2 regions of the Streptomyces sp. NPDC014623 genome follow, and region 2 is predicted to be linked to the other one. Evidence: riboswitches for the same ligand, from Rfam matches in the RefSeq annotation. Region 2 holds a riboswitch; the other holds the start of a gene.
What was found. A riboswitch is a leader RNA that binds a small molecule or an ion and turns the genes downstream of it on or off. The one in region 2 is predicted to bind thiamine pyrophosphate.
Positions count from the first base shown of each region.

Region 1: it holds a riboswitch for thiamine pyrophosphate, as region 2 does, so the genes downstream of both, ACF1FZ_RS26380 (thiamine ABC transporter substrate binding subunit) here and thiC (phosphomethylpyrimidine synthase ThiC) in region 2, are expected to answer to the same signal.

Region 1 is NZ_JBIBZU010000018.1:95,557-102,929, reverse strand. It holds gene frr (ribosome recycling factor) at 1-418, shown strand, start outside; gene ACF1FZ_RS26390 (phosphatidate cytidylyltransferase) at 418-1,509, shown strand; gene rlmN (23S rRNA (adenine(2503)-C(2))-methyltransferase RlmN) at 1,990-3,096, shown strand; TPP riboswitch at 3,175-3,291, shown strand; gene ACF1FZ_RS26380 (thiamine ABC transporter substrate binding subunit) at 3,363-4,457, shown strand; gene ACF1FZ_RS26375 (ABC transporter permease) at 4,502-6,115, shown strand; gene ACF1FZ_RS26370 (ABC transporter ATP-binding protein) at 6,118-7,140, shown strand; gene ACF1FZ_RS26365 (LOG family protein) at 7,175-7,373, opposite strand, start outside.
Region 2 is NZ_JBIBZU010000009.1:63,473-70,845, forward strand. It holds gene ACF1FZ_RS16495 (DUF5326 family protein) at 1-175, shown strand, start outside; gene ACF1FZ_RS16500 (IclR family transcriptional regulator) at 460-1,227, shown strand; gene ACF1FZ_RS16505 (SsgA family sporulation/cell division regulator) at 1,329-1,766, shown strand; gene ACF1FZ_RS16510 (YibE/F family protein) at 1,831-3,186, opposite strand; TPP riboswitch at 3,258-3,392, shown strand; gene thiC (phosphomethylpyrimidine synthase ThiC) at 3,385-5,223, shown strand; gene ACF1FZ_RS16520 (hypothetical protein) at 5,511-6,326, opposite strand; gene ACF1FZ_RS16525 (metallophosphoesterase) at 6,507-7,373, opposite strand, start outside.

The DNA of each region.
Region 1 (7,373 bases), on a different contig from region 2:
GCTGACCCCGATCAACCAGCTCGCCTCGTTCTCGGTCCCCGAACCGCGGATGGCTGTGGTGACCCCGTTCGACAAGACCGCCCTGCGCAACATCGAGCAGGCGATCCGTGACTCGGACCTCGGTGTCAACCCGAGCAACGACGGCAACATCATCCGTGTGACGTTCCCCGAGCTCACGCAGGACCGCCGCAAGGACTACATCAAGGTCGCCAAGACCAAGGCCGAGGACTCCAAGATCTCGATCCGCTCCATCCGCCGTAAGGCCAAGGAGTCGCTCGACAAGCTCGTCAAGGACAAGGAGTCCGGCGAGGACGAGGTCCGCCGTGCGGAGAAGGAGCTCGACGACACCACCGCGAAGTACGTCACGCAGGTGGACGAGCTGCTCAAGCACAAGGAAGCCGAGTTGCTCGAAGTCTGATGAACGACTCTTCCTGGGGCGCCCCGCAGGGAGCCGGTTACTGGGGCGCGTCCGAGACGGGGACCGCTCCGGCGGGTCCCGCATACGATGTGCGAGGCGCCCAGCAGACTCGGCCCATGCCCATCGTGCCGGACGCTCCCGACGCAGGTAGAGACGCTGACGACCGCGACGACCGGAACAGGGACGCCGCCGCCCGCGTCAGCGGCCCCCTGTTCCGTGACGAAGAGCCGCAGGAGCCCATGTCCACCCCGTTGCCGACGCCCCCGCCGCACAGGAAGCGTGCGGGGCGTGATCTGCGTGCCGCCATAGGGGTCGGTCTCGGGCTCGGCGCGGTCGTCGCCGGGTCGCTCTTCATCGTGAAGGCCGTCTTCGTCGGTGTGGTCGTGATCGCGGCGGTGGTGGGGCTCTGGGAACTCGCCTCCCGCCTCAAGGAGCGCAAGGGGATCAACGCCCCCCTCGTGCCGCTCGCCGTCGGCGGCGCCGCCATGGTGGTCGCCGGCTACGTGCGGGACGCGGAGGGCGCCTGGACCGCGATGGCGCTCACCGCGCTCGCGGTCCTCGTCTGGCGGATGACGAAGCCCCCGGAGGGCTACCTCAAGGACGTCACGGCCGGTGTCTTCGCCGTGTTCTACGTGCCGTTCCTGGCGACGTTCGTCAGCATGATGCTCACCGCGGACGACGGTGCGTGGCGGGTGCTGACCTTCCTGCTGCTCACGGTGGTCGCCGACACCGGTGCGTACGCCGTCGGATGGCGCTTCGGCACGCACAAGCTGGCACCCCGCATCAGTCCCGGGAAGACCCGTGAGGGCCTTCTGGGCGCGGTCGGTTTCGCGATGGCCGCCGGTGCGCTGTGCATGCAGTTCCTGATCGAGGACGGCAGCTGGTGGCAGGGACTGCTGCTGGGGCTCGCCGTCGCCGTCAGTGCCACGCTGGGAGACCTGGGCGAGTCCATGATCAAGAGGGACCTCGGGATCAAGGACATGGGCACACTGCTGCCCGGCCACGGCGGCATCATGGACCGGCTCGACTCGCTGCTGCCGAGTGCTCCGGTCGTGTGGCTGCTGCTGGTGCTGTTCGTGGGATCCGGCTGAGCGGAGCCACGGCTTTCCGCGTCGCTCTTCCACGGGGCCCGCCGTCCACCGGACGGCGGGCCCCGCCCGTGTGCGCTCAACGACGCCGGGGCAGCCTCCTGCCGTTCCCGCGGAACCGCGGGAGGAGGAACAGTCCGGACAGGACCCACACCGTCAGGAACGCCCGCCTGAACCACGGAGGGCTGCCGGCGCTCGTCGAGTTCGGCTGCGGCCGGCACGGCCGGCTCCTGCTGCCGGGTCCTCCGGACGCGCCGCCGGTCCATGGGACTCCACCGGCACATGCGCTCGGCCCTGCAGGGCCCGGGCCGGCGGGAGCGCCGGCACCGGGCGCCGGCCGTGCGATCGGTCACCGTCGCCGCGCACGGCTGAGCCGCTCGCGGGCCGTGGGCGGCCTGCCGACGGCCGGCGCGGGTGGCCGGGGAGCCGCCCGAGCACCGGCGGCCCTGAGGACCACGGTGTGTCTGCGACACTGGAAGAACCATGCCTAAGCCCGGAGAACTCACTTTCGTCGCGCCCCGCGGAGCCAAGAGGCCGCCGCGGCACCTCGCCGACCTCACGCCCGACGAGCGCAAGGAAGCAGTCGCCGCGACCGGCGAGAAGCCCTTCCGCGCCAAGCAGCTGTCGCAGCACTACTTCACGCGGTACGCGCACGATCCGGCGGAGTGGACCAACATCCCGTCCGCGTCGCGTGACAAGCTCGCCGAGGCGATGTTCCCCGACCTGATGTCGGTCATGCGCCACATCAGCTGTGACGACGACACCACCCGTAAGACGCTCTGGAAGCTGCATGACGGCACGCTCGTCGAGTCGGTCCTGATGCGCTACCCGGACCGGGTGACCATGTGCATCTCGTCCCAGGCGGGCTGCGGGATGAACTGCCCGTTCTGTGCGACCGGTCAGGCAGGGCTGGACCGCAATCTGTCGACCGCCGAGATCGTGCACCAGATCGTGGACGGCATGCGGGCGCTGCGCGACGGCGAGGTCCCGGGCGGCCCGGCGCGGCTGTCCAACATCGTCTTCATGGGCATGGGCGAGCCGCTGGCGAACTACAAGCGCGTGGTCGGGGCGATCCGCCGGCTGACGGACCCGGAGCCGGACGGTCTGGGGCTCTCGCAGCGCGGTATCACCGTGTCCACGGTGGGCCTGGTACCGGCGATGCTGCGCTTCGCCGACGAGGGCTTCAAATGCCGGCTCGCGGTCTCGCTGCACGCGCCGGACGACGAGCTGCGCGACACCCTCGTGCCCGTGAACACCCGCTGGAAGGTCCGCGAGGTCCTGGACGCCGCGTGGGAGTACGCGGAGAAGTCCGGCCGCCGTATCTCCATCGAGTACGCGCTGATCCGTGACATCAACGACCAGGCATGGCGGGGTGACCGGCTGGGCCGGCTGCTCAAGGGGAAGCGGGTACACGTCAACCTCATCCCGCTGAATCCGACCCCGGGCTCGAAGTGGACCGCCTCGCGGCCCGAGGACGAGAAGGCTTTCGTCGAGGCGATCGCCGCCCATGGCGTGCCGGTCACCGTCCGGGACACCCGCGGCCAGGAGATCGACGGAGCCTGCGGACAGCTGGCTGCCTCCGAGCGCTGACGCTCTCCCGGCGGGCAGGTGCCATCCGGCCGGTCCGGCGTGATCCGGCCGGTGTAGCCTGGCCCGGAAACCAACTTCATATTCCGGCAGGGGAGCGCCACAGCGCTGAGAGTGCGGCACCGGGGACAGGCCGGCCGCAGACCCTCTGAACCTCGCCCGGGTCATTCCGGGTAGGAAGTTCGGACCTTACTCAAGCTGTTGCGCCCTGCCCGCTCGCGAGCGGGCAGGGCCGCGTCTCTTCCTGGTCATCTCCAGGAGGAATCATCATGAAGACCACCACGAAGTACGCGGCGACGGCGCTCGCCGCCGCGCTCGGTGCCACCGTGCTCGCGGGCTGCGGCGGTTCCGGCGACGGGGCCTCCGGCGATGCGGGAGCCGGCTCCAGGACCGTCACCCTGGTCAGCCATGACTCGTTCAACGCCTCGGACGCCGTCCTGAAGGCGTTCACGAAGGAGACCGGCTACAAGGTCGAGGTGCTCAAGAGCGGTGACGCCGGAGCCGCGCTCAACCAGGAGATCCTGACCAAGGGCTCCCCCCGCGGCGACGTGTTCTTCGGAGCCGACAACACGCTGCTCTCCCGGGCCCTGGACAACGGCCTGTTCACGCCGTACGAGGCGAAGGGCCTGGACCGCGTCCCGGCCGGCACGCAGCTCGACAGGGGCCGGCACCGGGTCACGCCCGTCGACACCGGTGACATCTGCGTCAACTACGACAAGAAGTACTTCGCCGACAAGAAGCTCGATCCGCCGAAGTCCTTCGACGACCTGCTGAAGCCCGCGTACAAGGACCTCCTCGTCACCGAGAACGCCGCGACCTCCTCGCCGGGCCTCGGCTTCCTCCTCGGCACGGTCGCCACCTACGGCGAGACCGGCTACCAGGACTACTGGAAGAAACTGAAGAACAACGGCGTCAAGGTCGTCGACGGCTGGGAGCAGGCGTACAACGAGGAGTTCTCCGGCTCCGCGGGCGGCAAGAAGACCAAGGCCGACCGGCCGCTCGTCGTCTCGTACGCCTCCAGCCCGCCCGTCGAGGTGCTGTACGCCGATCCGCAGCCCGCCGAGGCGCCGACGGGCGTCGCGACAGGTACCTGCTTCCGTCAGATCGAATTCGCCGGCCTGCTGGACGGCGCGAAGAACGAGGCGGGCGGCAAGGCGCTGCTGGACTTCCTGATCAGCAAGCAGTTCCAGGAGGACATGCCGCTGAACATGTTCGTGAACCCGGTGGTGAAGGACGCGAAGCTGCCGGAGCTCTTCACGAAGTTCGGAGCGACCGTCGACGAGCCGGCGACCGTGGCCCCGGAGAAGATCGCCAAGAACCGTGAGCAGTGGGTCCAGTCGTGGTCCTCGCTCGTCGTGAAGTAGTCGCGCGGCCCTCCTGGAGGGGGAACGCGGTGCGGCTCGGCCTCATGGCCGTGCCCGTCGCGTTCTTCGCGCTGTTCTTCGCCTACCCGGTCCTCGCGATCGTCGGCCGGGGGCTGAAGGCGGACGGTGTCTGGCGCTTCGGCCGGATCGGCACGGTGCTGAGCCGGCCGGACATCCTCGACGTCCTCTGGTTCACCACCTGGCAGGCCCTCGCCTCGACCGCACTCACCCTCCTGATCGCGCTGCCCGGCGCCTACGTCTTCGCCCGGTTCGACTTCCCCGGCAAACAGCTGCTGAGGGCCGTGGTGACGGTGCCGTTCGTCCTGCCGACCGTCGTCGTGGGTACGGCGTTCCTGGCGCTGCTGGGACGCGGCGGGTTCCTCGACGAGCTCTGGGGGGTCCGGCTCGACACCACGGTGTGGGCGATCCTGCTCGCCCACGTGTTCTTCAACTACGCGGTCGTCGTACGGACGGTGGGCGGCCTGTGGTCGCAGCTCGACCCCCGGCAGGAGGAGGCCGCCCGGGTGCTCGGGGCCGGCCGCCTCGCAGCCTGGCGGCGGGTAACCCTGCCCGCGCTCGCCCCGGCCGTGGCCGCGGCGGCACTGATGGTCTTCCTCTTCACGTTCACCTCCTTCGGGGTCGTCCAGATCCTCGGCGGTCCGGCCTACTCCACGCTGGAGGTGGAGATCTACCGGCAGACCGCCCAACTGCTCGATCTGCCGACGGCCGCCGTACTGACCCTGGTGCAGTTCGCGGCGGTCGCCGGCATCCTCGCCGTCCACGCGTGGACCGTACGGCGCCGGGAGACGGCCCTGAGGCTCGTGGACCCGGCGCAGACGTCCCGGCCTCCTCGCGGGGCCGGGCAGCGGGTGCTGCTCGGCGGCGTGCTGCTGACCGTGCTGCTCCTCGTCCTGCTGCCGCTCGGCGTGCTGGTGGAACGCTCCCTGGACACCTCGGACGGCTACGGGGCCGGCTTCTACCGGGCCCTGCGGACCGTCGACGCCAGCGGCTCCACCTTCCTGGTCCCGCCGCTCGACGCCATCGGCAACTCCCTGCGCTACGCGCTCGTCGCGACGCTCATCGCCCTCGTGGTCGGAGGCCTCGCCGCAGCGGCCCTGACCAGGCGGGCGGGGCCGCTCGTGCGGGGCTTCGACGCCTTGCTGATGCTGCCGCTCGGGGTGTCGGCGGTCACCGTCGGCTTCGGCTTCCTCATCACGCTCGACAAACCGCCGCTCGATCTGCGTACGTCCTGGATCCTCGTCCCGCTCGCGCAGGCCCTGGTGGGTGTCCCCTTCGTCGTACGGACGATGCTGCCCGTCCTGCGCGCCGTGGACGACCGGCTGCGGGAGGCCGCCGCGGTGCTGGGCGCCTCGCCGCTGCGGGCCTGGCGGGAGGTGGACCTCCCGCTGGTGCGGCGGGCCGTGCTGGTGGCGGCCGGGTTCGCCTTCGCCGTGTCACTCGGGGAGTTCGGCGCGACCGTGTTCATCGCCCGCCCCGACAACCCCACCCTGCCGGTCGCCGTCGCCAGGCTGCTCGGGCGTTCCGGAGAGCTCAACTACGGCCAGGCGATGGCCCTCAGCACGATTCTCATGCTCGTCTGCGCGGTGTCGCTGCTCCTGCTCGAACGTATCCGCACCGACCGATCCGGGGAGTTCTAGAGATGCTGGCAGTGGAGTCCGCCACGGTCCGGTTCGGGAAACGGACGGCGCTGGACGCGGTGGACCTGGAGGTCGCGGACCACGAGATCGTCTGTGTGCTGGGTCCGAGCGGCAGCGGCAAGTCGACGCTGCTGCGGGCCGTGGCCGGGCTGCAGCCCCTGGACGGCGGACGGGTGTTCCTGGACGGCGCCGACCAGGCCCCGTTGCCCGTGCACCGGCGCGGGCTCGGTCTGATGTTCCAGGACCATCAGCTGTTCCCGCACAGGGACGTCGCCGCCAACGTCGCTTTCGGACTGAGGATGCACGGCGTCCCCCGCGCCGAGCGGGACCGCCGGACCGGTGAACTCCTGGATCTGGTCGGCCTGCCCGGAGCCGGCCGACGGGCCGTCGCCGCTCTGTCGGGCGGCGAACAGCAGCGCGTCGCTCTCGCCCGGGCCCTGGCGCCACGCCCGAAGCTGCTGATGCTGGACGAACCGCTGGGCCAGCTGGACCGGAGCCTGCGCGAACGGCTCGTCGTCGAACTCCGCACCCTCTTCGGCCGGCTGGGCACCACCGTGCTCGCCGTCACCCACGACCAGGGCGAGGCCTTCGCGCTCGCCGACCGTGTCGTGGTCATGCGGGACGGCCGGATCGCCCAGGCGGGAACCCCGCTGGAGGTCTGGCAGCATCCCGCGTCGGCTTTCGTCGCCCGTTTCCTCGGCTTCGACAACCTGGTGGACGCCACGGTCACGGGGACGGCCGCCGACACGGCCTGGGGCAAGATACCGGTGCCCGAGGGGGCGCCTCAGGGCGCATGCGAACTGCTCGTGCGGCCGGGGGGCGTCCGGATCGGCGGCCCGCAGGACGGCCTGCGCTGCTCGGTGGGCGTACGCACCTTCCGCGGACACCACGTCACCGTCCTCCTGCACCCCGGCGAGGGGCCGGACCTGGAGGCGGAGTGCGCGCTGCGGGACACCCCGGAGGAGGGGGCCGTCGTGGGCGTGACCTTCGACCCGGCGGAGACGGTGGTCCTCCCACCGGCCTGAGTGCGCCGGGTGGCGGCCCCGGCTGCCGGCCGGGTCAGCCCGTCAGCCGGGCGAGGGCACCGGCCGCCTCCTCCACCGTGTCGACGAGCGCGATGCGGGACTCCATCGGCCGGCCCGCCGCGAGTGCGCTCAGCAGGGGCCACGCGGGCAGTTTCTCCGTCCAGTGCGCGCGGTTCACCAGCACCATCGGTGTGGGCGCGGAACGCGACTCGTAGTAGTTCGGCGTCGCGTTG
Region 2 (7,373 bases):
GAAGTGGGTCGCGGTTCCTCTCGTCGCGATCGTCGTGTTCGGGGGCCTGATCGCCAGCGTGGTCGGGTTCGTCATCGGGCTGCTGTTCAAGGTTCTGGTATTCGTCGTCCTCGTGGGCGGGCTGATCTTCGTCGTGCGGAAGTTCATGTCCTCGTCCGAGCGCAGCGACTGGTAGGGCAGCGGACGGACGCCCGGTTGTGCGGAATGCGGGGGCCGCGCGCCGGGCCGGGGCTCGTGGATTAGCCCAGCTGGGCTAAGTCCAGGACGAAACCCCACTCGTGACTGTACGTGCCGATACAGTGACGTACCGCTGCCGCCGGCTGGGAAAGACGGGTCGTCGCCATTCTGCCCAGTGGTTTGTGCGACCGCCCGGTCTTTGGACCCCAGGCTCGCGGCGGGCCCGTGGGGGTGGCCCCCTCGGGAGGGCTGACAGCCCGTCACCATGCCTGGGGGTGACCTGTGACCACGGCATCGAGTACCGCAGTCCCGACGTTGATCGGTTCGGTTCAGCGGGCGTTGAGACTTATGGAGGCTGTGGGGACCCATCGGGACGGGGCGCCGGCGAAACAGCTCGCCAGGGAGGCCGGGCTCCCCCTCCCCACCGCCTATCACCTGCTGCGCACCCTGACTCACGAGGGATACCTGCGCAGGGAGAACGGCGTCTTCCTGTTCGGGGCGGCTGCCGAGCGGCTGGGCGGAGGCCCCGCGACTCCGCGTCCCGGAGTGATCGTCGAGTCGCTTGCCCACTGGGCGGACGTCATCGGCGCGCCTGTGTACTGCGCCCTGTACAAGGAGGGCGAGATCGAGATGGTCGCCGTGGCCGAGACTCCCGCCGTTCCCGCGGTGCGCGAGTGGGCCTCGTTCCGTGAGACCGGCCACGCCCATGCCCTGGGGCAGTGCCTCCTCGGGCAACTCGACGAGCGGGCGCGTGAGGAGCATCTGGACCGGCACCCCGTCCGTCCCCTGACGCGTTACTCCGTAAGGGATCGTCAGGCGTTCCTGCGCCGGCTGAGATCGATGAAACGTACGGAACCCGTCATTGAACGGCAGGAGTACGCGATGGGGACGGTCTGCGCGGCTATCCCGATCACCGTCGGTTCCGCCGTTGCGGCCATGGCTGTTTCTCTCCCCCTGCACCAAGAAGAACGGTTGCTCCCCGCGATCGAACAACTACGCTGCGAAGTGACCACCCTCTTGCGCTCGTTCGTGTTCTCTATCAGTATCTGAAAAATCACTCCTTGTGATCTGCTATCGCGTGCACCACGATGGCGTCAATAGGGCCACGGGGGATCATTCCTGGCCAGATTCATCTACTGCGGGGTTGGACGATGCGCGAGTCGGTTCAAGCAGAGGTCATGATGAGCTTCCTCGTCTCCGAGGAGCTTTCCTTCCGTATTCCGGTGGAGCTCCGGTATGAGGTCAGCGATCCGTATGCGATCCGGATGACCTTCCACCTGCCAGGTGACGCCCCCGTCACCTGGGCATTCGGCCGTGAGCTGCTGCTCGACGGCCTCAACAGCCCCAGTGGTGACGGCGATGTGCACATCGCCCCGACCGAACCCGAAGGGCTGTCGGACGTACACATCCGCCTTCAGGTCGGCGCGGACCGTGCGCTCTTCAGAGCCGGTACTGCGCCTCTTGTGGCTTTTCTCGACCGGACGGACAAGCTGGTGCCATTGGGGCAGGAGCACACGCTGGGTGACTTCGACGGCAATCTGGAAGAAGCGCTGGGCCGCATCCTCGCCAAGGAACAGAACGCCGGCTGAACGGGACGCTCCGGCTGAAACACCGCACGCCCGCGGCCCATGCCCATGCGTGCGGTGTCGCGGTTCACGCCTTGCGGCGTCGACCCTTTCCGGTCCGTGCGGGTGCCGGAGCTCCGGCTTCCGCGCCGAGCCCCGTGCGGTCCGCGGAGACCACCAGAGCCGCGAGCACCGTCGTCACCGGTACCGAGGCGACCAGCCCGATCGATCCGATCAGTGTACGAACGATCTCCTCCGCGACCAGCTCGCTGTTGGCCACCGTGCCCACACCGCTCTGCGCGATGGAGAAGAGCAGCAGCAGAGGAAGCGCCGCACCCGCGTACGCGAGCACGAGCGTATTGACGACCGAGGCGATGTGGTCGCGCCCGATCCGGATGCCTGCCCGGTAGAGCCGGCGCACACCCATGGTCGGGTCGGCCTGATGGAGCTCCCAGACCGCCGACGTCTGGGTCACGGTCACGTCGTCGAGCACGCCGAGAGATCCGATGATCACACCGGCCAGCAGCAGGCCGCTCATGTCGATACCCGGATACAGCCCGTGGATGAGGCCGGTGTTGTCATCCGTGTTGCCGGACAGGCTGGCCCAGCCGATGAAGAGTGAGCCGAGCAACCCGATCAACAGCAGGGAGATGAGGGTGCCGACGACGGCGACGGAGGTACGGGCCGTCAGCCCGTGGCAGGTGTAGAGGGCGATCAGCATGATGGCGCTGGCCCCGATCACCGCGACGACCAGAGGGTTCGAGCCCTGCAGGATCGCGGGCAGGATGAACAGGGTCAGCACGGCGAAGGAGACGGCGAGAGCGATCAGTGCCATCAGTCCACGCAGTCTGCCCACCACGACCACCACGAGGGCGAAGATCCCGGCGAGCAGCGCCATCGGGAACGAGCGGTCCACATCGGTCACCGAGTACTGCAGGTCCCGGGGCGCGTCGGGGGCGTACGCGACGACCACCCCCTGGCCCTGGCGCAGTTGCCGCGGCGCATCGGGCTGGACGACCTCGACGAACGTACGGCCCTTGTCCTTACCGGTCGTCACCTCGACCGTGGCCTTCTTGCACTGGCCTGTCCGCTCGTTGACCGCCTCCCGTCCCGAGGGCGTGGAGGTGTCTCCGGTCGGCGGTACCTGCGAGGCGTTGACGTCCGCGCAGTCGACCGGCACGACTTTCGTCACCCGCCCGTCCTGGGTCTGCCGGTCGAAACCGACACCTGTGCGCTCATGGGCGGGGGCACCGCCGGGCCAGAGCGCCACGAGGCCGACCAGGACCGCTGTGGCGAAGGGGATCACCACGGCCGCGATGACCTTGCGCAGATGTTTGGACACGGGCGCGGCAGGACCGTGGCTGTGGGAGTGGCCGTGTGCGTGACCCTGCGTGTTGTCTGATGCGGGGTCATGGGGTTCAGGGGCGCTTCCGGAGGACGTCACACGGCGATCATCCCAAGAAGTGGGGTGGCCCTCTGGCCAGCACGCCCGAAGGGAGGCTAGCGTGGAGGCGCATTTGTACACGCGGGAGCTCGGAGCACCGGGCTGAGAGGGCGCTGACCTCCGTATACCGAGTACGGGACACGCTGCGCCGACCGCCGAACCTGTTACCGGGTAATGCCGGCGTAGGGAGTAGGTCTCATGACCACAGCGGACGCACGCACGCCTGCCTCGACGGGGAACGCGCAGAAGGCGCGGCTCTCGGCGAGCGCAGTGACCACGGCGGACACCGACAGCGCGGGGAACGACGGGGCCGGGAAGTCCATCGGCTGGCACAAGGGGTACGTCCAGGGCTCACGCCCGGATCTCCGGGTGCCGGTTCGTCAGGTGCACCTCACCAACGGCAAGGACGTGACGCTCTATGACACGTCCGGCCCGTACACCGATCCCACCATCGACACCGATGTGCGCCGGGGCCTCGCCCCGCTCCGGGAAAACTGGATCATCGCCCGCGGGGACACCGAGGAGTACACGGGTCGTCCCGCGCGGCCCGAGGACGACGGGCTCAAGCACACTTCGCCGCGCGGAGGCCTGCGCAATCTCGACGCGGTCTTCCCGGGACGCCCGCGGCAGCCCCGCCGCAGCCGTGACGGCCGGCCTGTCACACAGCTCGCGTACGCCCGCCGGGGCGAGATCACCCCGGAGATGGAGTACGTCGCGATCCGGGAGAACGTCGAACCCGAGGTCGTGCGCGAGGAGATCGCGGCGGGCAGGGCGGTGCTGCCGGCCAACGTCAATCACCCGGAGATCGAGCCGATGATCATCGGCAAGCGTTTCCTGGTGAAGGTGAACGCCAACATCGGCAACTCCGCCGTGACCTCCTCCATAGAGGAGGAGGTGGACAAGATGACCTGGGCCACCAAATGGGGCGCCGACACGGTCATGGACCTCTCCACCGGCCGCAACATCCACACCACCCGTGAGTGGGTCCTGCGCAACTCCCCCGTCCCGATCGGCACCGTTCCCCTCTACCAGGCGCTCGAGAAGGTCGACGGCCGGGCCGAGGCGCTGACGTGGGAGATCTACAGGGACACGGTCATCGAGCAGGCGGAGCAGGGCGTCGACTACATGACGGTGCACGCCGGTGTCCGGCTGCCGTACGTCCCGCTGACGGCGCGTCGCAAGACCGGAATCGTCTCGCGCGGCGGGTCCATCATGGCGGCCTGGTGCCTGGCGCACCACAAGGAGTCGTTCCTGTACGAGCACTTCGAGGAACTCTGCGAGATCTTCGCGGCCTACGACGTGACGTACTCGCTCGGCGACGGGCTGCGCCCCGGTTCCATCGCCGACGCCAATGACGAGGCACAGTTCGCCGAACTCCGCACGCTCGGTGAGCTCAACACGGTCGCCAAGCGGTTCGGTGTCCAGACGATGATCGAGGGCCCGGGCCATGTCCCGATGCACAAGATCAAGGAGAACATCGATCTCCAGCAGGAGATCTGCGAGGAGGCGCCGTTCTACACGCTGGGCCCCCTCACCACCGATGTCGCCCCCGCGTACGACCACATCACCTCGGGCATCGGTGCGGCGATGATCGCCTGGTGGGGAACGGCGATGCTCTGTTACGTCACCCCCAAGGAGCACCTGGGGCTGCCGAACCGCGACGACGTGAAGACCGGCGTCATCACGTACAAGATCGCCGCTCATGCGGCGGACCTCGCCAAGGGGCACCCAGGGGCTCAGGAGTGGGACGACGCCCTGTCGGACGCCCGGTTCGAATTCCGCTGGGAGGACCAGTTCAATCTGGCACTCGACCCGGACACCGCGCGGGAGTTCCACGACGAGACGCTGCCGGCCGAGCCCGCGAAGACGGCGCATTTCTGCTCGATGTGCGGACCCAAGTTCTGCTCGATGAAGATCTCCCACGACATCCGGCGGGAGCACGGGGGCACCCAGGCCGAAATCGACGCGGGCATGGCCGAGAAGTCCAAGGAGTTCGCAGCGGCGGGCAACAGGGTCTATCTGCCGATCGCCGACTGACCGGCTGACCGGCCGATGAGCCGGTTGCACCGCAACGTCACGGCGTCGTCCCGGTCGCTGTCGGCCGGGATGACGCTGTTCGCCCTCCTGCTGGTCTTCCCGCGCACCGCGGGCGCGCGTGAGGTGTAACGAGCACGACCTGAACCCGGGGCCGGCTCCGCAGGGTGTCTGAACTCCCCCCGGAGCCACCGGGGGAGGCCGGGCCGGCTGGTCACCGCTCCGGCCTCCGTCGTACCGGGCGCAGGGCGTCAGCTGTTCCGGCCCGGGCCTGGCCCGCCCGGGCCTGATCACTCCGGCTGATGCTCGGGACCGCCGAAGTCCGGGCTGGTGAAGTCGGGACTGGTGAAGGTCGGGCGCGGACCCGCCGAGGAGCCGTTCTCCGGCCCGGAGAAGTCCGGTCTGCTGTAGCCGATCTTCGGGATCCGGCCGGCCGGACGGTGCGGCGTCCGCGGAGCGGTGCCGGCGGCCGGGTCGGCCAGCGCGTCCCGCAGGAAGGGCAGGAGGCCGCGCTCCAGCAGTGCGTGGCGCCAGGCTTCCCGGGCGCGTGCCACGTCCTCCGGCAGTTCCTCCTCCTCGTCCATGGCGGGCAGCGCGGTGGCGCCGTTGCGCAGGGCGGTGACGAGGAGTCCCACCGCGGCGACGAGGATGGCCGCAGCGGCGACGGCCGCGAAGAACCAGCCCGCGGCGACCATGGTCCCCGCGAAGGCCGGAGCAGGGTCGAGCGCCTTCAGGGGGTAGCCGATCAGCAGGAATATCAGAGCGGCCGTAGCCGCGAGGACGGGCGCCAGTACGGTGATCACCGCCAGGGTGCCGGCACCCGTTTCGTCGCTCTCGGGACCGAAGGCGGACGTGTGCGCATCCAGGTCGCCCGGTCCGCGCAGCTCTTCGCGGGCCTTCACGTAGTGGTCGTACTCGGTCGCGGCCGCCGCGGTGATCAGAGGCGTGGCGTCGAGCGCCATCGTCCGCAGCTGTTCCGCGTTGAGGCGGTCACCGACTCCGTCCAGATCCGGTCGTTCGTGAGCATGACGCAGTGCGTCGGCAAGGATCCGCTCGTACTCGGGGCGGTCCTCGGCCAGCAGGTGCGGAGCGCTTTTCATGTGCATCCCCCGATGCTCCGTAGGGCCTGATCGACCGCGTGGCCGGGCGATCGGGCGGAAACGGAGGAGAGCCTGCTACTGATACGCCGATGGTAGAGCGCCTACGGCACGGCGTGACAGGGGGTTTCCGGAAATAGACGCAGCCGTCGGCGGTGCCGGGCCGCGGTATGTCTTCCCCGGTGACCGTCAGTCGTGCAGGGGGAGTTGGACGACCAACAGCTTTCCGGCCATCGTCACACCGCCGTCCATGGCGATGGCGAGTCCTTCCGCGTAGACGTGGGGGCCGTCCACCACGGGCCGCGCCATGTCCTCGCCCTCCTCCGGCCCGACCTCTCCCAGCAGGTACGGAATGGGGCTGTGGCCGTGGACGACACGCTGCCCGCCGTACGTCGACATCAGTTCGCGGACGGCCTGTGCACCTCCCTCGTCGCGGAAGGCGAACCGCTTGGTGAGTTTGCGGAAGAGGTCCCAGCACTCGTCGGCGTCGTTCCGCGTGAGAATGGCGTGCACCGTGTCGTTGACGTCCTCGATGGTGGATCCGTAGTCGAGGTAGGCCGTCGTGTCGGAGTGCATCAGCAGGTGCCCGTCCTCCTCGACGACCGCGTCGAGCCGGGCCATCCACTGGAGGTGGACGTCCTGGAGCCGTTCCATGTCCGTCTTCTGGCCGCCGTTGAGCAGCCAGGCGGCCTGGAAGGTCGCGGTTCCGGCGCCGGAGTTCACCGGGGTGTCACCGAACCTCTTCGCGCCGAGCAGCAACAGTTCGTGGTTGCCCATGAGGGCCTTGCAGTAGCCGCCGGCCGCCGCGGCCTCCGCCGAGAGGCGCATCACGAGATCGATGACGCCGATGCCGTCCGGGCCCCGGTCGGTGAAGTCGCCGAGGAACCAGAGCCTGGCGTTGCCGGCGGACCACTGTCCGTCGGCGTCGACGAGTCCCTGCTCACGCAGGGCGGCCAGCAGCTCGTCCAGGTAACCGTGGACGTCTCCGACGACGTACAGCGGCCCGCGGCCGGATTCGTCGGCGGGCCGGGCCTCGGGGACGGTCTGCACCTGGAC